One region of the Paenibacillus sp. FSL L8-0494 genome, then DNA from elsewhere that is predicted to be linked to it. Evidence: riboswitches for the same ligand, from Rfam matches in the RefSeq annotation. Region 1 holds a riboswitch; each other region holds the start of a gene.
What was found. Region 1 has a riboswitch for cyclic di-GMP ahead of NYE35_RS02770 (choice-of-anchor A family protein). Riboswitches for the same ligand answer to the same signal wherever they lie in the genome.
Positions count from the first base shown of each region.

Region 2: it holds a riboswitch for cyclic di-GMP, as region 1 does, so the genes downstream of both, NYE35_RS10825 (DUF6612 family protein) here and NYE35_RS02770 (choice-of-anchor A family protein) in region 1, are expected to answer to the same signal.
Region 3: it holds a riboswitch for cyclic di-GMP, as region 1 does, so the genes downstream of both, NYE35_RS30275 (NPCBM/NEW2 domain-containing protein) here and NYE35_RS02770 (choice-of-anchor A family protein) in region 1, are expected to answer to the same signal.
Region 4: it holds a riboswitch for cyclic di-GMP, as region 1 does, so the genes downstream of both, NYE35_RS21695 (thiamine pyrophosphate-binding protein) here and NYE35_RS02770 (choice-of-anchor A family protein) in region 1, are expected to answer to the same signal.

Region 1 covers NZ_JBBOPQ010000001.1:595,040-600,498, reverse strand. Annotated here, with positions in the region: gene NYE35_RS02775 (alpha/beta hydrolase) at 1-259, opposite strand, end outside; gene NYE35_RS02770 (choice-of-anchor A family protein) at 409-2,682, opposite strand; cyclic di-GMP riboswitch class I at 2,791-2,881, opposite strand; gene NYE35_RS02765 (hypothetical protein) at 3,377-3,769, shown strand; gene NYE35_RS02760 (ASCH domain-containing protein) at 3,967-4,380, opposite strand; gene NYE35_RS02755 (MarR family winged helix-turn-helix transcriptional regulator) at 4,708-5,121, shown strand; gene NYE35_RS02750 (SDR family oxidoreductase) at 5,135-5,459, shown strand, end outside.
Region 2 covers NZ_JBBOPQ010000001.1:2,426,944-2,432,402, forward strand. Annotated here, with positions in the region: gene NYE35_RS10810 (Cof-type HAD-IIB family hydrolase) at 1-307, shown strand, start outside; gene NYE35_RS10815 (DUF4179 domain-containing protein) at 433-2,046, opposite strand; gene NYE35_RS10820 (RNA polymerase sigma factor) at 2,030-2,548, opposite strand; cyclic di-GMP riboswitch class I at 2,752-2,843, shown strand; gene NYE35_RS10825 (DUF6612 family protein) at 2,961-3,815, shown strand; gene NYE35_RS10830 (NADH-dependent flavin oxidoreductase) at 3,928-5,091, shown strand; gene NYE35_RS10835 (CapA family protein) at 5,169-5,459, opposite strand, start outside.
Region 3 covers NZ_JBBOPQ010000001.1:6,716,659-6,722,117, forward strand. Annotated here, with positions in the region: gene NYE35_RS30275 (NPCBM/NEW2 domain-containing protein) at 1-2,598, opposite strand, end outside; cyclic di-GMP riboswitch class I at 2,857-2,943, opposite strand; gene NYE35_RS30280 (hypothetical protein) at 3,101-3,667, opposite strand; gene NYE35_RS30285 (EAL domain-containing protein) at 3,784-4,767, opposite strand; gene NYE35_RS30290 (Crp/Fnr family transcriptional regulator) at 4,823-5,459, opposite strand, start outside.
Region 4 covers NZ_JBBOPQ010000001.1:4,764,043-4,769,501, forward strand. Annotated here, with positions in the region: gene NYE35_RS21685 (helix-turn-helix transcriptional regulator) at 1-660, shown strand, start outside; gene NYE35_RS21690 (methyl-accepting chemotaxis protein) at 782-2,032, shown strand; cyclic di-GMP riboswitch class I at 2,207-2,303, shown strand; gene NYE35_RS21695 (thiamine pyrophosphate-binding protein) at 2,459-4,099, shown strand; gene NYE35_RS21700 (carboxymuconolactone decarboxylase family protein) at 4,110-4,478, shown strand; gene NYE35_RS21705 (hypothetical protein) at 4,686-5,036, shown strand; gene NYE35_RS21710 (ketoacyl-ACP synthase III) at 5,091-5,459, shown strand, end outside.

The DNA.
Region 1 (5,459 bases):
CACGATTAGATTGGAGTAAGAAACCTCTTAGTTTAAGTCCATCTGCAGATACGATCTCAATATTCTCGAAGCTCTGGCGAGAGACCCAATCCTTCCCCTCCCCCCAAGAAGCTCCGGCAACCGGAGGATCAGCCTTCAGATTAGGATTATTACTTAGAAATACCTTTGGTGCTCGTTTAATAGCAATACCATAGAAGAAAAATCCCACATAGATTAGAATCCCTATGATGATTACAGCGCTAATAATGAACCATATCAATTCGCCTTCGCCATCCCCTCTTCATTTCTTTTGCAACACGAGTATACCATCTACTTAGAATGCACCAAACTATCGCAATCATGACATACAAATAGAGCCGCCATCGGGACACCCCCCGAAAGCGACTCTATGTTGTGCTCTACCGTTTATTATTTATTCTTTTTGGAGAACTTGGTTCTCATTAATAATCCGATAAGTGCAAAACCTAAACCTGCTACATAGTAAGGTGCAGGACTTGATTCACCCGTTTTTGGCAATTCCTTCACAGGTGGCTTACCTAATGGGATCGTATCGTCCACTACGATGATTTCATCAGGTGTTGGTGTTGGCGTTGGTGTCACTGCCGGTACCGGGCCTAATGGGATCTCATCATCATCAACAAGTACTTCTGTGCTATTCGACGGTGTTGGTACTGGCGCTGGTGTCGGAGAAGCTACAGGCCCAAGCGGCACAGGATCTTCTGCAAGAACTATAGTGCCAATTACGGATGATGGCGTTGGTGTCGGTAACACCGAAGTCTCTGGTGTCGACGTTGGTGTTACCTCTGGTGTTGGTGTTACCTCTGGCGTTACCGTCGGTGTCGGTGTTGCTTCTGGTGTTACTGTCGGTGTCGGTGTTGCTTCAGGCGTTACCGTCGGTGTCGGTGTTACCTCTGGCGTTACCGTCGGTGTCGGTGTTGCTTCAGGCGTTACCGTCGGTGTCGGTGTTGCTTCTGGTGTTACCGTCGGTGTCGGTGTTGCTTCTGGCGTTGGCGTTGGTGTCGGCGTCACTGTTGGCGTCGGCGTTGGTGTTGGTGTCGGCGTCACTGTTGGCGTCGGCGTTGGTGTCACTGTCGGCGTCGGTGTTGGTGTCACTGTCGGCGTCGGTGTCACTGTTGGCGTCGGCGTTGGTATTGGCGTCGGTGTTGGTGTCGGTGTCGGCGTCGGCGTCACTGTTGGCGTCGGCGTTGGTGTTGGTGTTGGCGTCGGCGTTGGTGTCACTGTCGGCGTCGGTGTTGGTGTCACTGTCGGCGTCGGTGTTGGTGTCACTGTCGGCGTCGGTGTCACTGTTGGCGTCGGCGTTGGTATTGGCGTCGGTGTTGGTGTCGGTGTCGGTGTCGGCGTCGGCGTCACTGTTGGCGTCGGCGTTGGTGTTGGTGTTGGCGTTGGTGTCACTGTCGGCGTCGGTGTTGGTGTCACTGTCGGCGTCGGTGTCACTGTTGGCGTCGGCGTTGGTATTGGCGTCGGTGTTGGTGTCGGCGTCGGTGTCGGTGTCACTGTCGGCGTCGGTGTCGGTGTTGGTGTCGGCGTCACTGTTGGTGTTGACGTAGGCGTTGGCGTCGGTGTTGGCGTCACTGTCGGCGTTGGTGTCGGACATGGTGTTGGTGTTGGCGTCACTGTCGGCGTTGGCGTTGGTGCCACTGTCGGCGTTGGCGTTGGTGTCACTGTTGGCGTTGGCGTTGGTGTCACTGTCGGCGTTGGCGTTGGTGTCACTGTCGGTGTCGGCGTCGGCGTCACTGTTGGCGTCGGCGTTGGTGTCACTGTTGGCGTTGGCGTTGGTGTCACTGTTGGCGTTGGTCCAGGTTCATCACCATCGTATGGATAGTGGTGAAATTCACCACCACCAGTCCCTTTGAGTGAAGCCGCCACTAAAGTACCGTTAATCTGACCATTAATAAAATCAACATGAGCATAGGGGGCAAGTATGCTTCCCATTACACCTATGCCTGCCATATCCAGATACGCAGCTTGGCTAAAGTTAAGCAAAATTTTCTTGCTGTTCAACACGTTATTAGGTAGAAATCCGAAGTTTTTCATTTTTACGTTAGAACCATCAATATTAATAATTGCTGTAGATCCTGAAGGAACATTTATTGTAATTCCATAGGTATTAGAGACGTTATCTCCTGGAACATTAAAAACATTGACCGCAGGATCTGTACCTGTCAGGGTAAGACTGCCATATTGGTACACTGTTGTTCCATTCGCCGGCAATGCTGCAAGTTCTGCTGATTTGTCCTTCAAAGACTGACCTACGGCTGAAAAGTCAATCGTACTCCCCTGTCTTTTTGTACCTCCCTTGAGGAGCGTTACATTCCCTGAAAAATCTCCCCCGTGCACGATATTCCCATAAACAGTACCTCCGTTGAAAGTAAGATTCCCTCCAACAACAAGTGTGTCAGTCAAGGAAACCTCAGCAGCGGTCAACCTATCTCCAACACTATAGTTGGTTAAGTTAACGTTACCTCCAGCAGCAAACCTTCCTTCCGTATCCGAAACCGTTGTTATATCCCCTAGAATAAACACGTTGTAGACCCCTGCAATTCCCAATGTAGAAGAACTACTAGCTCCAGCAACTCCAGCTCCTAATGAGGAAAGCCCACTACCTACCGTCAAAATCCCAGCTAATACAAGCGAGAGTAACGGTCTTATTCTTCTTTTCAAATGGCACACCTCCTAAAACTATGATTTATATTAATCAGAATAATTACCAGAAACTCTAAAGGACCTAACAACAAAAAAGACCGCCAAAAAGAAGTGGAATTCCCTTCTCATGGCAGTCGGACGGTCATTGTGCCTTTAAGACACTTTAGACTCCTGGACTTTGCGTCCCGCCCTTTCAGACGGTTTGCTATTATCATGACTATATATATGTATTACACTGCAAGTCCAGAACTGGTAGCCGAAGCATTCTCTCCAATAACCGTCTATGACTTTTAATACTTTTTGAATTAATAACAGTTTAGCGCCCGACACCCACAATTGTCAATCAATTCCTTTCGATGATCCCCCTCATTATTACCATACAAAAAAAGCGCCTAAAGGCGCTTCGCATAAGGTTTTTCATTAAATTTTAAAGTAACTGTATATAGCCCAATATGGATATCCATAAGGGAACACTCAGAATTAAACCAAAAAACAATCCACGCTGGAGGCTGCCCTCTTTTTCCATCATAATTCTCCTTTATGTGCGTCCGATACATTAATTTTTATTATTACAATTTTAATATAATTTATTCTTCGTTATTTAGTTGTGAATTTAATCACATTGGATAAGCTGTTTAGAAATACCATTGATTATTTTTGGAATATCGGGGTAGAATACGAATATACGTTCCTATTAGAGGTGATGAGATTCATGCATAGAGCAGAAAGCAGGGACAACATGCTGGTGAAATCTTATTTATTGCTTCCGATGATTTTATCAGCTTTCGAACGGGACTCCGCCATTTTATCTACACACTTACGAACACCCGCCCCTTATCTGGAGGTGCTTGGAACAGCTGCTGCAGTAGCTACAACAGATCTAAGGGATGTTCGTGCAGAAATGAGAAGACGGGGAATCAAGGTGTATGAGCAAAACAGACTTAATACGGGAATTGAAGCCAAGTATATATGTCGTGGCTATCACGAACGAATGCTGCTGTTGAATGACATTGTTGCGGCTCAGGCTGCCATCCATATGCGCAGATACCTAGGGCTGGATATTTCCTCTTTTAAGAGTTACGAAGAACAGTATCAGATTAAATAAAGCTGTATAGAAGCCGCTCTACTCTCCCCCCAATCAATTAGTGAACAAAAAAATAGGCCTTACCATGGGAGTTGGCAAGACCTGAGAGAGATATACCACAAAACACTGGGGGGTGTTTGGTGTCTTCAATATATACCTCGAACCTGAAAAAAAGCTGATAGGCACATAAAAATTACATTAAAAATATCATTCGCCGTTCAGAAGTGATCCGAATGCTCCCACAAGCTTAGCCGACCTTTGGCTGGAATTGGATGGCGCAGTGAGTGAACCTCTTCAAGCTTCCAGGCAAAACGTCCTTCGCTATAGTCGCCAAAATCATATTCGTTCCCATTGATCCATTCCCTTAAATCCACCTCTGGAGTAACCACATAACATCCCGCGAGCTGACCTGTAGCAATAATAGCTCCTGTCGGCAAATTATTCGCTGTATAGCCATGTTTCGCCAATACTGATTTGTACGGTTCCTGTTCACAAATCTTTTTGTCAATCCTCATTCCGGCATGGATGCCTAACTCGCCGCGGTAGGCTGTTCTCCATGAACGAGTTTCAAACTCTTTTTCACCAAGAGCAATTAAGGTCGCCCAAGGCTGCCGTATTGTTATACACCGCATGATATTTATCCCCTTTGTTTATGTTGGACGTTTGTCACGGATGCCACGGATCTCGATCTCGCGTTGTGTAATCTTGCTCTCCTTGACTTGATAAATAATCCCAACCGTTTGGTCGATACTCATTTCCATGATTGATCGCCTCTAAAAATAAGAACATTCATTTTTATTATATACAAACAAAAGTTCTAAATATCAATATTATTGACATTCACCTGTAACTCCCCACAATTTAAACAAATAAAATAATTAAAATTGATAAAGGAGAATATAGTTTGTATACTAATCAAGTAGTTAGTGTGCAAACTATATAAAGAGGGGAATTAATTTATGGACAACCCAGGACAGTTATTAATAAGAGTAAGTCTTGAAATGAAAAAAAGCTTAACAAAAAAACTTTTACTTTATAATGTAACAGCTCCTCAATGGGCAGTATTAAAAGATATATCTATTCATTTAGAAGGAACAACTCCAGCTATGATTGCAGAGCGAACTTACTCGGATCGCCCTACAATAACGGGTATACTCGAGCGACTTAAAGCAAAAGGACTTCTGGACATTAGAGATAATCCAAATGATAAACGATCAAATCTTGTATTCATTACAGATTCGGGAATGATAATTAAGAGTCAAATAGAAGTTCTTAGTGACGAAATCATGGATAACGCACTTAAAAATATTTCTGAACAAGAAATGTCCACGTTTATGAACGTGCTTAAAACGATCTATTTAAATATTAGTTAGGGAAGTGAGACTTATGATTCTAATCACAGGGGCAACCGGTAATGTAGGACGTGAAGTGGTTAACGAACTAAGGAAAAGTGAAACACCTTTTAAAATTGCCTCCCATCGAAAAGACAGTGAGTATGTTTATTTTGATTTTGAAAATGCTGATTCTTTTCGTCCAGCGTTAACAGGAGTGAAAAAATTATTTTTACTGCGCCCTCCTCATATAGCTGACGCAAAAAAATATTTCCAACCCCTCATAGATATCGCAAAGGAAGTCGGAGTTGAACACATTGTGTTTCTATCTCTATTGGGCGTAGAGAAAAACCCAATTGTTCCACACCATAAAATTGAAA
Region 2 (5,459 bases), 1.8 Mb from region 1:
TGAATGGCGTACTTGGACCCATGAGTACAATATTTTGCGCAGTGGTGAATTTTTCGTTGATTTGATGCATCCGGAAGCCTCCAAGGGCAACGCCTTAAAGAATCTGGCTGTGAAGCTGGGAATTCCGCAAGAGGAAGTTCTTTCGATCGGTAATTATTTTAATGATATTTCTATGCTTACATACGCGGGTATGGGCGTTGCGATGGATAATTCTCCGGTTGAGGTCAAAGCGGCAGCGAATGCTGTAACGGGGTCTAACAACGAGCATGGTGTGCGAGATGCGCTGGTTAAATATTGTTTATCTTAATAATGGAAAGCATAAAGCGGACTTGAGTCCGTTCTATGCTTTTTTTGTTGTGAAGGAAATAAAAGAGATACATAAACAGAATTGATTCTATTAAAAATAATCCGCCCCTAGATTAACTTCCTGTATTAAAGTTTAATTTCCTCGTTCCGGCTAGGATCGCTATATTTATAGATACCAGGGTTCAGTTCGATTTTTTCGTCGAAAGGGATATCTTTGTAGCTATCAATATTAGTTCCTGTAGATATCATGCCCTTAGGTGTAATTTCAGGCACAACTTCTTTGCCATTAATCCGTAACGTAGTTTGGTTAACGCTTTTGAAGCCAGAAGATTTGGATGTTGATTCCACAATCAAATTTCCCCCCTCAGTATAGTAAGTGAATTCAATTTTTAACCCATCGACATCAAGTGAAGTGAACTGCTTTTCTTCTTTAGGTTTGTTTATAGTGATCCAATTCTTAGTAGTATCACGTTTCTCAATGACAGCATCCTTTAATATAAGTTTCATTGGAACATCGGACCAGTCGTTATACCATTCCGGAGATTCGAATTGAAATAAATGCTGGTAGCTTTCGGAATGATCTCCCTTCAAATTCCAACCCCCAGTGATTGTTTGATCACCTATAACCAACTGAGCGGTATTATAGTGGACAATTCCTTTTTTAAGCGAATCATTTTCATCTATTAGAATTTGGATATCCAAAGGGGTAACCACTAGCTGATCTAAGGTCATACCGGTCTTTTCTTGAAATTCAGGACTGTTATACAGTTTCTTAGTGTAAATCGCCTCACTTGCTTTTTTTCCATCTGCGTTAAAATCGAACTTCCACGTACCTGAAAATCGTTTCGCTTCTTCAATGTAACTAAAATGAAGACTAGCTTCCTTCCAATCTGATTCAGTTATATTAAAGACCTGTTCAATAAATAAATCCGATCCTTCGTTAGGCATGATGGTTGGAATTGCTTCATTCTCTTGACCACCAGTACTAACTACCAAATGTGGGTTACCCCGTCCTAAGTCAGATGGTGATGCAGCGACTTTGTAACGGATAATGGTTTGATTGGAAACATGTCGAACGGATTCGATTTGAATGCTTGGATATTGCTTAACTCCAGTATTGATAGTATCCCCTGCTTGATGATTAGATTGTAAGGGAATATTCCGATCACTGTAAAAAATGAGATTCCGTGCTTCAAACCTGTAGTCCTTTTTATCATCCTTTAATGTATCAGGTGTCTCATATACTCCAATGAGTTTCTGGCTTTCAGGATCGTATTCTAAATAACCGTATACCTTTGCCTTGGCACTGGATTCACTAGTCATGATGTTTTCCTCTGTAGCAAATCCAGTATATTTGGATAGATCAGATTTAGTATCAAGTGATAACAGCATTTTCATTTTTTCTCCATCAGTTACAACACCGTTCAAATTCATTGTTACTCCTGAAATGGAAGTTTGAAGATTATACTGTTGACCGATGCCGTTATTTAATGCATTGCTCACACTTCGACCACCAATTTTATCCCAATTAATCGTCATACTAGCGAATACAGGAATGGTTACAAGTAAGAGGCAAGAGAAGACAATACTGATAGGAATAAGCTTTTTATTAGACCTAGGAGTATTCTGGGAGGCATGCAGATTTCTTTGACGTGTATAAGCTTCTTGTTCTATGGCAGTCCACATCAAATCATAATCCGGTCGGGGAATATGTTTATCTTTTTCAATATAGAGACTCATTACTATTCAGCTCCTTTAGTTGGGTTCCACCCATTCTATTTAGTATTTTAAGTCCCTTGTTCAGTCTGGATTTTACAGTTCCTTCGGGTATGCTCATAACTTTAGAAATCTCGGGTACAGTCAATTCGTTTATAAAACGAAGGACTACTACCATTCTGATTTTGTCAGGAAGCTGACTGTATAACCCTTGTAATTCTTTTTTAGTTTCCTGTCGATCCAAACGTTTTTCTACAGGGTTTGATTCCTCAGACCTGGATAGTAAATAATTACGTACTTCTTTCATCCACCCCGTCTTACGCCTTTTGATCACACTGCTGCACTCATTCGAAGCAATTCGTAAAATCCAAGCTTTCAAGTTTCTTATCTTCGACTTATCCGCTAAGATAACTTTTACAAATACCTCTTGGGAAATATCCTCCGCATCTGCCTGATTTTTCATTAAGTAGTAACAAAAATAATATACTTGTTCTTTATAGAGCTCGAAAATTTCCCGGTCACTCATTTTGCTGCACCCCCTGTCTCTGCTGTTCTCATTAATAAGACTTATAAGCGTATGTAATCGTTCATTTTTCATTTTGATTGTAGTATTTCTTCTGAGTATCATAGCGAATTCGAATGGAAGATAAGTCGTTTACAGGTAATTATAACCATGATAAAATTAGCGGTGGGACATGCGTCCCTAATCTATTAAAACTAATTGAATGTCCGCGTTAAAGGTAAAATCATCGAAAGATGATGACACAAAGCCATGGGTCTAAAGCCTTTCGACAGAAGGAAATGATCGCCAGGCCGCCATAGGGATGTCTTATGAAGCATAAAGGATAGCTCTAAGAATATGTAGTCTATTTTGAGCTCTTTTATTATTTCGACCTATACGGCGTTACATTATCGCAAGGGGCCGAAAGGGGAAGTACATGAACAGTTTTTTCAAAACAATAGGTACTAGTTTGGCAGTAGGTGCTTTATTGCTGTCCGGAACGATCGGATGGATGTCTAATCCTGGAGTAGTGTCTGCAGCTACCTCAACAGCAGTAACCGCGGATCAGATGATCAGCAAAGTAACGGCAGCCTCCAAAGCAATAAAGAATTTCCATCTGGATGTGACCAAAAAACAGGATATTCAAAGCGGCGGGGTGCGTATCAGCAACACCAACACTCTGAAGCTGGATATCAGCCGTCTGCCGAATTTTGCCGCAGCAGGTACTGTCGCTAGCAGTCTTTTAGAAACATCTTACAGCTTGTATGCCAACGATAAGGAGTTTTACTATCTTGTAGACGGAAGTGAGCTTATCGATGAATCTGAAGACGATTCTTCAGGTTACGACGATGACGGGGAGCCGATCGATCCTGATGCACAGTATTGGCTTGGACTGGAGAAAACGGAATGGGATGCCTTTTACTCTAAAGGCCAATACGATCCTGTTTCCATGCTTGATTCGGTAAAAAGTTATAAAAAATCCATGAAAGTCAGCACTGCTGGCGCACAAACGGTCTTACAATTCACTGTAACCGATCCGACAGCAGCTAAGGGGATAATCAAACTCTATGACCAGGAGAACCTCTGGGATGGTGAGACAGTTCAACCCAAAAGCGTAACGTGGAAATTATTCGTCAATACTAAGACCTGGCAAACGGAAAAGCTGACAGTCGATCTGAGTTATGTGCTGGTAAGTGATGGAGCAAAAGATACATACACCACGAAAATTGAAGCTAAATACTCCAAGAATAATAAAGGTACAGCCATTGTAAAACCGGCCGAACTAGAATAATAAGGACGATTCATATCGAGCAAAAAGCGCTGTTCCGCTGAACAGTGCTTTTTGCTGTATTCAACAGCAGTTGTTTATTAGTTGACAAGAATAAATCATTGCTGTAATTTATATGTATGCGCATGTATATAATATTTTGTTTAAATATAATTTAATGAAAGTTGGGAAAAAGATGATAGCACTAGACACAACATTAACTTTTCGCAGAGGACTGACATTAAAAAATCGAGTGGTTATGGCTCCAATGACCACGCGAATGAGCTTTTATGACGGTGTAGTAACACAAGATGAATTGAAATACTATTCACTAAGAACGGGCGAAGTAGGTGCGGTCATCACTGCGGCAGCAAATGTACAAGAGGGTGGAAAAGGATGGGAAGGTGAACTTAGTGTTTCCTCCGATCAATTTATTCCTAGCCTTAGCCGATTAGCATCTACTATTAAACGAAATGGAACAAAAGCTATTTTACAACTATTCCATGCAGGAAGAATGACAGATTCAAAAATACTACGTGGCGTACAACCCGTTTCCTCCAGCGCCATTGCTGCCGAACGTCCGAATGCAGAAATTCCAAGAGCATTAACAGAAGATGAAATTTTCGGTGTAATTGAGGATTTTAAAAAAGCGACTCAACGAGCTATTCAAGCTGGATTTGACGGGGTAGAAATTCATGGAGCAAACACATATTTAGTCCAACAGTTCTTCTCTCCACACTCCAACCGTCGTGATGATCAATGGGGCGGAAGCTTAGAGAAAAGATTTAATTTCATTAACCAATTAGTGGATGCGGTTATTGCTGTCGTTGACAATTCAAAGGTTAAGGATTTTATTGTCGGTTATCGTTTTTCTCCAGAAGAATATGAAGAGCCTGGAATTAAAATCACCGATACCTTTTATCTCATTGATAAATTAGCTGATAAAAAGCTAGATTATCTGCATATTTCATTAGGGGATTTTAAGAAAGTATCTGCATCAGAAGATTTTAAAGAAAAATCAATCCTGCAATATGTACATGAGAAAATCAATGGCCGTGTACCTTTAATTGGGGTCGGAGATATCCGTACCAAACAGGACGCAGAGGACACGTTGACAAATGCTGAATTAGTAGCAGTAGGACGTTCTCTTATCATTGATCCTCATTGGACAAGTAAAGTGCTGGAGGGTAATGAAGATATCATCAGAAGAGTACTTGCTGATCAAGATAGAGAAGAACTCGTAGTAGAGAATGGTATTCTAGAATTCCTTAAATTAATGATGCCTGATCGTTTACGCTAAACCCAAACACAGTTTTGAGCGCTAAATCTATAACGTTCCGCGGTAATTCCGCGGAACGTTATTTTTCTGTAACGACTCTATTCCCTCTTTAAGATTGTTGTCGTATGTTTCAACATTCGATTCATGAGATTTCGCCGTTCTGTTTTTATGTCGGTGTCGCTTTTCTTTAATGCGTCGCGGATGGGGATGATCTCTGTAATTTTCCTGCCGCTTTTTATTCTTCGATCTACACAAGTCGGGATGTAACCTACGTTAGTTATACTCGTGTGTCCTTTTTCATCCTTCTTTATTTTAAGCGTAAGAATGATACCGCTTTGTGTATAAGGAATATTCATTAGTTTAGTCGAAACAAAATTCCCCAATGAGTA
Region 3 (5,459 bases), 6.1 Mb from region 1:
ATTGTCACCGTTGGTAAGGGTGACCTTCCGCTCCCGATATAGCTTGGTCAGCTCTGTCCAGTATCCCGGATGTGCCAGCTCCAGCTGCCAATAGGCTCCGAGTTGTGCAAATAAGCCCTGCTGATTCATAACCACTTTATTTTCTTCGAGGACATATTTATAGATATCTGATTCATACGGTATACGATTATCTATCGAATTCGCCGCGACAGACATAAACATAGACACCATATTATTAGTTACTTCGCCATATTCCCGTTCACCCATAGCCAAGCGATGCCCAATTTCGTGATTCAGTCCCCAGCCCGGATAAGCTTTGTTAAAATCACCTAACATGGTTCCTACTGTTCCAAGTTGGATCCCTGTATGATCTCCCGCTGCATACATCGCACCATAAGGCTGCATCAATCGAATATTCTCACGAATTAGCTTGGCATCATGAATCTCACTACTGCCATCCAAGCCATAGAAGGTAAAAATGCTTTTCATCCAGGTGTCATACCCAGTTACGGTATCCAGCGGGTTATTTCCTTGCGTAATAAATTTGTTGTACGCTTCAGTCGCAGTTCCTGTAAAAATAACATGATCGCTGGCCATTTCTACCACATCGATAAGTTTGCGATCTTGAACATTTGGATGAACCGCTTTATCTTCGTCTAATCTTTGTTTGTATGTGGTTAAGAAGGTTCTGAATTGTTCTGGATCCGTGGTCTTGGTCATAAAAGGAATCTTTTCTAAACCTTCGAAGCGGATCAGTGGCGCCTTCCCTTGCTCCTCAGCTGTATAGGGATTTACGATATAAACGGTGCCGCCCTTAGTTACATCATGAGCATAAGCACTAGTCGTTGTAATTTCAGGTACAGTTATAGTGTTCTTGCCCGCACGCAATTGTACGCCCCTAGCCCAACTATTCCAAGCTCCCTCTTGTTGAGAAAAGATCAAAGAAGGCAACTTATCACCCGAAGCAGCATCCACATAAACATTGATGGTCTCGCCAGGCATTGCCGCAAGTCCTGTAGGCTGGTTGTTCGTGCCGAAGCCTATTCTCAGGTTTTGCTGAGCATGTTTTTTCATATCTCCACGCTGCTCGGCCTCAATGATGGTGCCTTCGGTTTGAACTTCACCATTCACTAGCTTCTTAGCTAAATCCAAAGAATCTTTCAGGATTGGATAGAGCGGATGTACTTTTGCCGCTTCTTCTAATTCGTTGATTGCTTCGACGCTATTATAAGCAGGCACAACCGCACTCATCGTTCCATCTGTGAAAATACCATTTACAGCTTCGCTTACTTTATCTTCTGTATAAAATCTAAATTCAGCCGCAAAAGGTCTGTTAATATTAGCTTTTGTGAACTTAAATTTTAATCTTTTAAACTTCGTCGGCTCGAATTTAAATTCCAAAAAATCATTGGTACTAATCGCGGTTCCGCTAGATACCAGTTGGAAGGTCTCTCCTTTACTCGTCTCTGATGCATAGATTTCAAAAGCCTCTGGGAATCCTTTGCGGTTATCTCTAGCCAAAAAAGCCACTCTGTCCAGCACTTCCGCTTGCGCTAGTTCAAACACGACTTCATTCGTGAAGCTTGCATCATTGTTTTTGTTCGTTTCCCAATGCGTAGTGGGCTGGTCATCCAGCATATATTCAGGCTTCGTACCTGGGTAGCTTCCACCGTTCACCGTTACTTTTGATACGTTTGCATTTGGCATTCTATAAGCTTGGCTATAGGCATTTTCATAGGCTGTACCATACCCTTTTAGCTTCGAAACCTTGGCTGCCGTTGCGTCTACCTGATGGTTCTCCAAAAGGATCTTTGCATTCTCTATCTCTTCTTTAAACTGCGTATACAGTGGATGTGCCTGCACTTCATTCTCTAAAGCTGTTAATTTCTCTGTCGTATTAAAGGCAGCACTAACTTGGCTCAAGGTATCATCTGTAAATAAATTTTTCATTTTAGCAGAGACACTATCCTCTTTATAAAAAGAAAACTCAGCCGCACTCGCCCAATCTTGGTTGGCTTTTTTGAAGACAAATTTAAATCTCTTAAAAGCCGTAGGTGCGAACTGAATCTCCACTACATCACCGGTTGAGCCTTTATATTCTCCAGAAGACACGAGTGTGAAATCGCCCGCATCTGTAGTGGAGCCATAGATATCAAATTCTTGAGCAAAACCTTTACCTTTAGCACCAGATTGCCTAGCGGCGTAGACCATTCTATTTAATTCAGTGGACTCATTGAAAACAAACACAACCTCATTCGTAAACGTTGAACTATTCGGTTTGCCAGTCTCCCAATGCGTGCTCATATCCCCATCCATAGCCTTAGCTATAGGCGAGCCTGAGTAGTTGCCACCGTTATTTGTGATGGATTTAATATTTGCTGGATTCATTCTAAAAACCTCATTATAGGCATTTAGAGCATCCTTGCCGTACAGCTCAAACGGAATAACCGAAGCGTTGCTTAATAAGTTGACCTTACTTTGCGCGACTGTTTTTGTTACATTTACCTTGCTTGCCTCACTTGCTAAAGCATAACCTGCCTCACTCGAAAAACTGGCTAACATGGCCGCCGATGTAGCGATCGCAATCATTTTCTTCATCTCTTCTTACCCCCAGATGTCATATGAATCTCTCCAGTGCCCAAAAATGGGCACAAAAAAAACTACCCCAAAAGAGTAGCTTGATTGCGTATAAAGTCGCCTAAAAATTAAGACTTAATTTTTATTAAACCTTAACAAGCATAAACGTCTTCGGCGTCCTTATAAGGACGGTAAGCGTTTAAGCGAGAAATATAAGATATTAAGTATAGGTGTATAACTTATACTTTCTTATATTTTAACAAAAAGCGTTACACACTCTTTGGCAGCTGGCTGACAATAGTTATGATAACCTTAGTCCCTATAGCTTTGCGTCCCTACATTTCCATAGGTTTGCCTATGAAGTTTCGAATACATTCAAAGAGTAACATAAGCCTAGATCTGATCGCATGATTAATTGGTATGAAATGAGTATAGGTAATTGCAATTAGTTTTTCTCATGTGATAGATATTATTTATCGACTATCCCGGAAGAGAATGGGATCCTTTAGGACTGGAGGTCTAATTAACTCCCCGATCCGAACAAACGCCGGAACCAATTCCACACATCGCCCGTGATGGGAATTAATCCGAAACCATGTTCGCCAACTGCGATTACACCATATGCCCATTGTCCGATAGCTATGGCACCCCCAGCGATCCTGCCTATCGCTATCGCACCAAACGCCGTATCCCCTATGGCGATGGCCCCCAACGCTTTTTCCGCGATTGCGATCGCTCCTACAGCCACTCCTGCAATCGCAATCGCTCCCACTGCGAAGCCAAGCCAGCTAAGTGCTATTGCTCCAATCGCTAACCACATTCCCAGTGATATTGCTCCTAAGGAAAGTACGCCCACGCTTATCGCACCTATGGAAATCAATCCGACAGCTACATCTCCAATAGCGATTAAACCAACAGCTGTCTTTACACGGGGTTTACTTCCATGACCATACTTTTGACCTGAGTATCGCCCTAAATTACTACGAATACTGATGACCGGAAATGAGGGAGAAGGCCATTGATAATCAATTTCTCGTCCATCAAAGCCCCTAGAATCCGCCCAGCGCGTTACAAATTGATGCCATTTCATATCCATCCCGTCCCCCTTTTCAAATTACCTAAATTATACAACCCCGAGGGTTGGCTGTACTCAGACTCTGACCTGAAATTCATCTCATCCTCTGGACCGATATATACTCATTAGGATTACTGTTTGGGAATAGGATCAGGCTTTCCAAATAAATATCCCTGAAACAACTGATAACCACTCTGCTTAAGCCATTCAAAGTCCTCTCTAAACTCCACACCTTCTGCTAAAGGAACAGATTGGATTTCTAAAGCCTTTTCTAAAAATTGTTTAGCTATTTTCTGTTTGTTCGGATCACTGGACACGCCTTGAACATATTTCATATCTAACTTCATGTAATGAGGTTTAAGCTCCAATAACATCTCGATCGTGCTGAAGCCCTCACCAACATCATCTAAAGCGTATTCAAATCCCCGATCCTTGTAATATGTCAAAATAGCTTTCAAATGAGCGAGATCATCCACTTTCTCCGTCTCAACAACTTCAAAGACAAAAAGAGAGGGGTCGACGCCTAATTGATTGGCCAGTTCAACGGTTGATCTTAAGCAGAACTCTGGAGCGTAAATTGATGTAGGGATAAAATTAATAAACGTTTTTTTATTTAAGGGTGCAGCATATTTTACAGCCGTCATTCTACATAACCTGTCTAAAGCATATAAACGCCCACGATTCCGTGCCGCCGCAAAAATCTCATTAGGATAGATAAGGGATCCGTCTTCTTTTTTAAATCTGGATAGGAGCTCGTATGCAAAAATCTCTTCCCTTACGTTCACAATCGGTTGGAAGTAGCAAGTAACAAGACCCTTAGTGATAACCTCATCAATCCACTCCATATCAAGTACATTGGGTAATTCGGATAGAGGTCTCCATGTTTGGTCATCTATACGAAATTCAATTTTCCCGGACTCCATATGATCGTTACAGAAATCCAGAAGATCTCGCGCTTCAGCTTCCTTAATCGTAATCACATTTTCTTCTACCTTATGTATCGTATTCCTTCTACTCAAGTGATGAATAACCTCAGGTAAAACCCTAAGATTAAGCTCACCATGAGCCTTGATTTGAAAATTCAGCTCTCTTACTACACAATGATTACAAGCCATATTCATAACCCCTTTAATAATGGATTCTTTGAAAAAGATCCCGGAACGGCTCTTCTCAATCGAAATCCGTATACTCCAGTAAATATGTCGCGTCTAACACGGTGATCTGCTGATGTTGAATCTCAATAATCTTTTGCTCTTGCAGATCTTTAAGCACAAGGGTAGCCGTCTCCCTTAACGTTCCGATCATATCCGCGAACTGCTGATGGGTCAATCGAAGATCAATCCGCTGTTTGCCTTGCTCCTCTACTCCAAATCTTTGGTATAGTCTTCTCAGCGTAAATATCGCACGCGCTCTCGCATCATGAAATTTCATTTCATGTAATAACCGATTCGATAAAAATAAACGGTCCATTTGCAGCAGCATCAATTGCTCCTTAATCAACGGGTAATCGGCAAGCATCTGCTTAAAAAGCTCATGTTTAATCTCAAATAATACAGTATCATTCATAGCCACCGCAGACAGCACTCTTATATTGGAGGGATGGATCACTTCCAGATCGCCAAAGAAATCGCCTTTTCCAAAAAGATCTACGGTATGCTCTTTCCCTTTCGTAGTAGCGTACACCCTTATAATCCCCGAATAGATAATGTAGGCATAATCCCCCGGATCTGATTCTGCAAACACCAGGGTCCCCTTAGAATATGCCTTATAAGTGAATAATCCTGAGACCGCCTCGATCTTCTCCGAG
Region 4 (5,459 bases), 4.2 Mb from region 1:
TCTGCCGTACTCAAGCTGGAGGCTGCTTCGCCATCTAGGACGAATAATCCAGCCAGTTACCTAAGCCAGCGCATCCATATTGATGGTGCCAGCTGGCACCCTTCCGACGAGACCTATCCGTTCCTATCTATCCTGCAGGAAGCTGTTTGGGAAGATCGTAAAGTAAAGATCACTTACCCACGGAATGACGAGACGAAGGAACGTTTTATTGAACCTCTTGGGTTAGTCGCAAAACGTGGAGTTTGGTATGTAGTGGCACGAACCGAGGGTGAAATGCGGACTTTTCGCGTGTCAAGATTAATACAAGCTGAAGCAACTAATGAATCATTTGTCAGACCTGAGACTTTTGATTTAAAAAGCTACTGGGAACAGTCGACTTTAGCTTTTAAAGCAGCTCTGCCAAAATATGTAGTGAAATTAAAGGTGAATGAGTCTATTCTTAAAGAATTACAACGTGAAAGATATGTAACTATAACTTTAGTAGAACCCTCTGCTAATACTGGGTGGATGAACGTAGAGGCCGAGTTTAATACTATAGAATCTGCCTGTCGTATCGTACTCTCTTTTTCTCCTTCAGTTATTGTTTTAGCTCCTACCGAACTAGTAGGGATGGTAAAGTCTGCTATTAAAACAATTTCCACAATATATGAGGAATTTTGACATGAATTCTAAATATCTACTACTTAAAGAAGATTTATGACACTTCTCTATAGACCAATGACCTATAAATCCCCTATAATAACACCATTACATAAAATTTAATAAGGGGGACATTTTACCAATGAGCTGGATGCACAAACTTCCGTTAAAACAAAGAATTGTTGCCGGATGTTACCTCGTTGCCGCACTGTTTGCTATTCCTGTCTTAGTTACGTTAATGATTCTAGGTCAATTTCTCGTAGGAATTATACTAGTAGTTGTTCTTGCAGGTCTGACTTTACCTGTTGCTCGCTTCGTGGAGAGAACGCTTACATCATCTTTTGATGATATTGCTAATGTATCTCACAGTATTTCGAAGGGGGATTTCACTAGCAGAGCGGACGAAAATGGTTCAATGGGTGACGTAAGCCGCTCCTTTAACACAATGATTGATAAGCTCAAGAAGATTCTGACCGATGCATCGCAGATCACCCGTCAAGTAATGGATGCAAGCCGCGGAATCGAAGATAAGAACCAGAACCTGAAAATTGTTATGGCACAAGTAGCCTCTTCTTCTACCGAGCTCGCTCTTGGTGCAAATGAAATATCTACGGATATCGCTGATATGACAGAATCCATTAAAGACATTGAGACCAAAGTATCCAATTATACGAACTCCACCAAAGAAATGAACAGACGTTCAATACATACCTTAGAACTTGTTGAGCAAGGGCGCCAATCCGTAGATACACAGGCTGAAGGCATGCGTAAAAACATAGAGGCTACACAAAAAGTGGCTGATACTATTGAAGCTCTCTCACAAAATGCCCGCGGGATTACGATGATCACCAAGACCATCACAGAGATCGCTGAGCAGACCAACCTGCTGTCACTCAATGCCTCCATCGAAGCTGCTCGTGCCGGAGAGCATGGTCGGGGTTTTGCCGTTGTCGCTCAAGAGGTTCGCAAGCTTGCTGAGGAATCTACGGCTTCCACAAAAGAAGTATTCGGTTTGGTCCGCAGCATTGAGTCAGATATTAAACAAGCCATCGATAATATCGCCATCAATGAAGAGGTTGTGCAGGTTCAGAATGAAATGATCACTCAATCTGCCCATATTTTCGCACAAATTGTACAAAGCGTGCAGTACATTACCGAGCAAATCTCTTCATTCTCTGCGGAGAGTGATCTTATGCTAGAAAGTGCCTTGAAAATTTCCAGTGCAATTGAGAATATCTCAGCAATCACCGAAGAAACCGCTGCAGGCACTGAAGAGGTATCGGCGGCTATGAATGAACAGATTAATGCCCTGCAGTCTGTTGCAGAAGAAACGGAAAAAATGACCCAGGCCGTATTTAATCTGCAAAAAACCATTCATATCTTTAAATTCTAGTTCAAAACTATCAACTGCCACCTAAGCTGAGTCTTAGGTGGCAGTTTTTTTCGCGAGGCAAAACTTCATCTCTTGGACAAGACTTTCGTCAAATTTCGAGTTTTTTTAGCGGATTATGTTGACAAAAATTAATGAGGAATATATTGTAAAGGAAAATTATTCTTATCAACTATAAATTAATATTGGCAAAATCCTCGAAAGAGGATGACGCAAAACCATGGATCTACAGCCTCATTTTTTCGTTTGAGGCCATGATTGCCAGGTTGCAGAGGAACCAGGACGGCTGAACTATTGTTCAGTCTTAGCGGCGCCTTATGCCACCAACCTGTGCTTACTATAGAGCACAGGTTTTTACTTTTTGAGTATATTGATCTATCGTATCTATTCGGTAGATTAATAACTAATATATATCAAAAAACTTGTGAGGTGTTTCTTTTGAAGACAGTCGCAGATTACATGGCGGAAGCACTACGTAACCTAGGAGTCACCCATTCTTTTGGGATCATTGGCAAATCGATTTGTCCAATAGTTCTAAAGATGGTCGATTACGGTATTGAATTTATTCCCGGCAGACATGAAGCAAGCTCCGGATTCGAAGCAGCAGGGTATGCGCTGAAAACAGGTAACCTAGGCGTAGCATTTGGTACTTCGGGTCCTGGGGGAACTAACCTGCTTACAGCAGCAGCACATGCGAAAGCTAACAACCTACCTGTCCTATTTATTACCGGCCACCAATCCATTACAGAGCTTGGAATTCCTCAATGTCAGGACTCCACCTCTTTTCTGGCTGATTTAGCTGATATGTTCAGACCTGCCACCTTGTTCAGTAAATTGGTTGAACGTGGGGATCACTTTGGTACTATTTTTAATCATGCGATTTCTGTGGCCCTCACCAAACGGGGTCCTGTTCATCTTTGTATTCCTTTTGATGTACAAACTGAAGTATTGGAAGAATGCAATATTGTAATCCCTGAAAGAGAGTCTCTAATTAGTCAAGCTAATATCGATAGAGTCATCGATGCTATTCAAGCTGCTAAGAATCCTTTGATTATTGCGGGTAAAGGAATTAACCGCTCCGGAGCACATAAAGAGCTTGTTCAACTCGCAGAAACTTTTAATATTCCTGTAGTAACATCTCCTGGTGGAAAAGGGGCTATAGTCTGGGATCACCCGCTCTATCATGGTCCTATTGGCGTTGGCGGTTCGACCCACGGGGATGATTTATTGAATAAAAGCGATCTGTTTATAGTGCTTGGATCACGTTTAAGTGATATGACCATCTGTAATCTTAAACGGGAGAATCATCCAGCAACTTTAATTCAATTTGATATTGATCCAACCTTTGTCGGAAAAATCCTATTGTCCAAAACGATACCGGTCACTGGGGACCTGCGCGATAATTTGGTGCACTGCCTAAATCATATTGACCCAAGCACAATCACCAAACGTGAGGCTTTGGCCAATGCTGATTATTCAGAAGAGCTTCCAACCCTCAAGAATCTTTCACTGGCTTCAGTAATGAGCACTTTAAGTGATTTGATCCCTTATAATAATTCAATTTTCGTTGATGATGGAAGCCATGGATTCCACGCTGCAAAATGGTACAAGGTTAAGAAACCGGGCAGCTTTGTTTTTGATGCTTATTTTGCTTGCATGGGTAATTCGATCGGCATGGCTATTGGTGCAAAAGTTGCAGCTCCTGAAGAAACTGTCCTCTGCATTACAGGTGATGGTTGTTTCATGATGCTCGGCGCTGAGATTAACACCGCTGTCTGCAAAGATATCCCTGTCATCTTTATCGTGGTTAATAATAAGCAACTAGATATGGCTCTTAAGGGTATGGAGAAAACCACAGGTCGTATCGATGGAACTCTATATGAAGTACCAATGGACGCCGTGAAATTCGCTGAATCTCTAGGTGCTAAAGGCTACAAATGTGAGACTGCGGATGAATTCACAGCTGCAATTAAAGATGCGGTAGCTCTAAACCATGTTGCCGTTATTGAACTACTAACAGACCGTGATGAAGTCCCTCCGACTGCACACCGTACTTTGAACCTAAACTAGGAGGCTAACCATGAAGGAAAATATCAACAGTGGTCTCAACCACTTCACGAATCTATCAGGAGACTATGGCGCAAAAGCACTAGCTCCAATTAAAGACCACTTCCCTGACTTGGCTGAATTTATTATGGGGAATGCCTATGGCGATATTTTTCAACGTAATACTATAGCCCCTGACTGGAAGGAAATTGCAGTCATTTCATCTTTAATTTCAATGGGTCAATTCGAACAGCTGGGTGTTCATTATGTCATGGCCCTTCGTGTTGGAGTCACCGTAGAACAGCTTAAAGGTATTCTATTACACTTAGTACCCGTTATAGGGGCACCTAGAATCATCACAGCTTTTAATATCCTGCTTGCAACCATAGAAGAAATCCAATAACCCAACAGTTCGACAACAATATACAAAATTCGACTTTATTATTGCATGCACTTGAAAAATATGCCTATAATAGAGTCGGAATATCCCAATACTTGCTGTATAGTGTCGAATTTTGACTTTTATAAAACAGCTAAGTGGATATATAAAGGGCTGGATATTGCAGTCGAACTGTTTTGGACAAATTCAATCTATGGGAGAGATTTAGGCATGGGAAGTTTCATTTTGAAGACAGACACTGCAAATAAGGTTATTAACATTGAGTTGGATGGAACATTTTCTGAAGAAGATGGTCTAAAATCTATTCAAGCTTATCAACAAACTATCAATCCAATTACTCCAGCTGACTATGAACTAAAAATCGACTGCAGAAAGCTAAATGTAACTGCACCAGATGTGGTACCTCTTTTAGAAAGCTGCTTTGTAATGTTTAAGAATGATGGGTTTGTAAAAGTAAATCTAACGCTTGAAAATAACCCGATCCTCAAAATGCAGCTTTCCCGTCTTGGCCGTAAAGCTGGACTCGATAACATCGAGATCATTTCTGCGGTTACAGTCTAGATCTTTTAATCTTAATATGTAGGCCACATTTTACTGCTTTCCTGGAGGCGTATTATGACCGGAATTCGTATTAAAGGCATTGATATCTATCATCCCAGCAATATAGTTGGTAACGACTTTTTCATTAAGCATTTTGACGAAAAAGGCATTGATATTCGAGGTCTATTATCCGCATTAGGTCGTATTACACGGTATAGTATTAAGGATGCGGATGAGAATTCCCTTACGATGGCTTTTGAGGCTGCCCGGAATGTTCTGGAGAAAAGTGGTCTCACAGGTGCCGATATCGACCTTATTGCCTATGCAAGTCAAACTCCTGAGTATATCTTTCCTACCAACTCATTAATGATTCACCGTTTGATCAAAGGCGCATCCCATACAATCTGCATTGACAGCAATGCTAATTGTGCGGGTATGACGGCT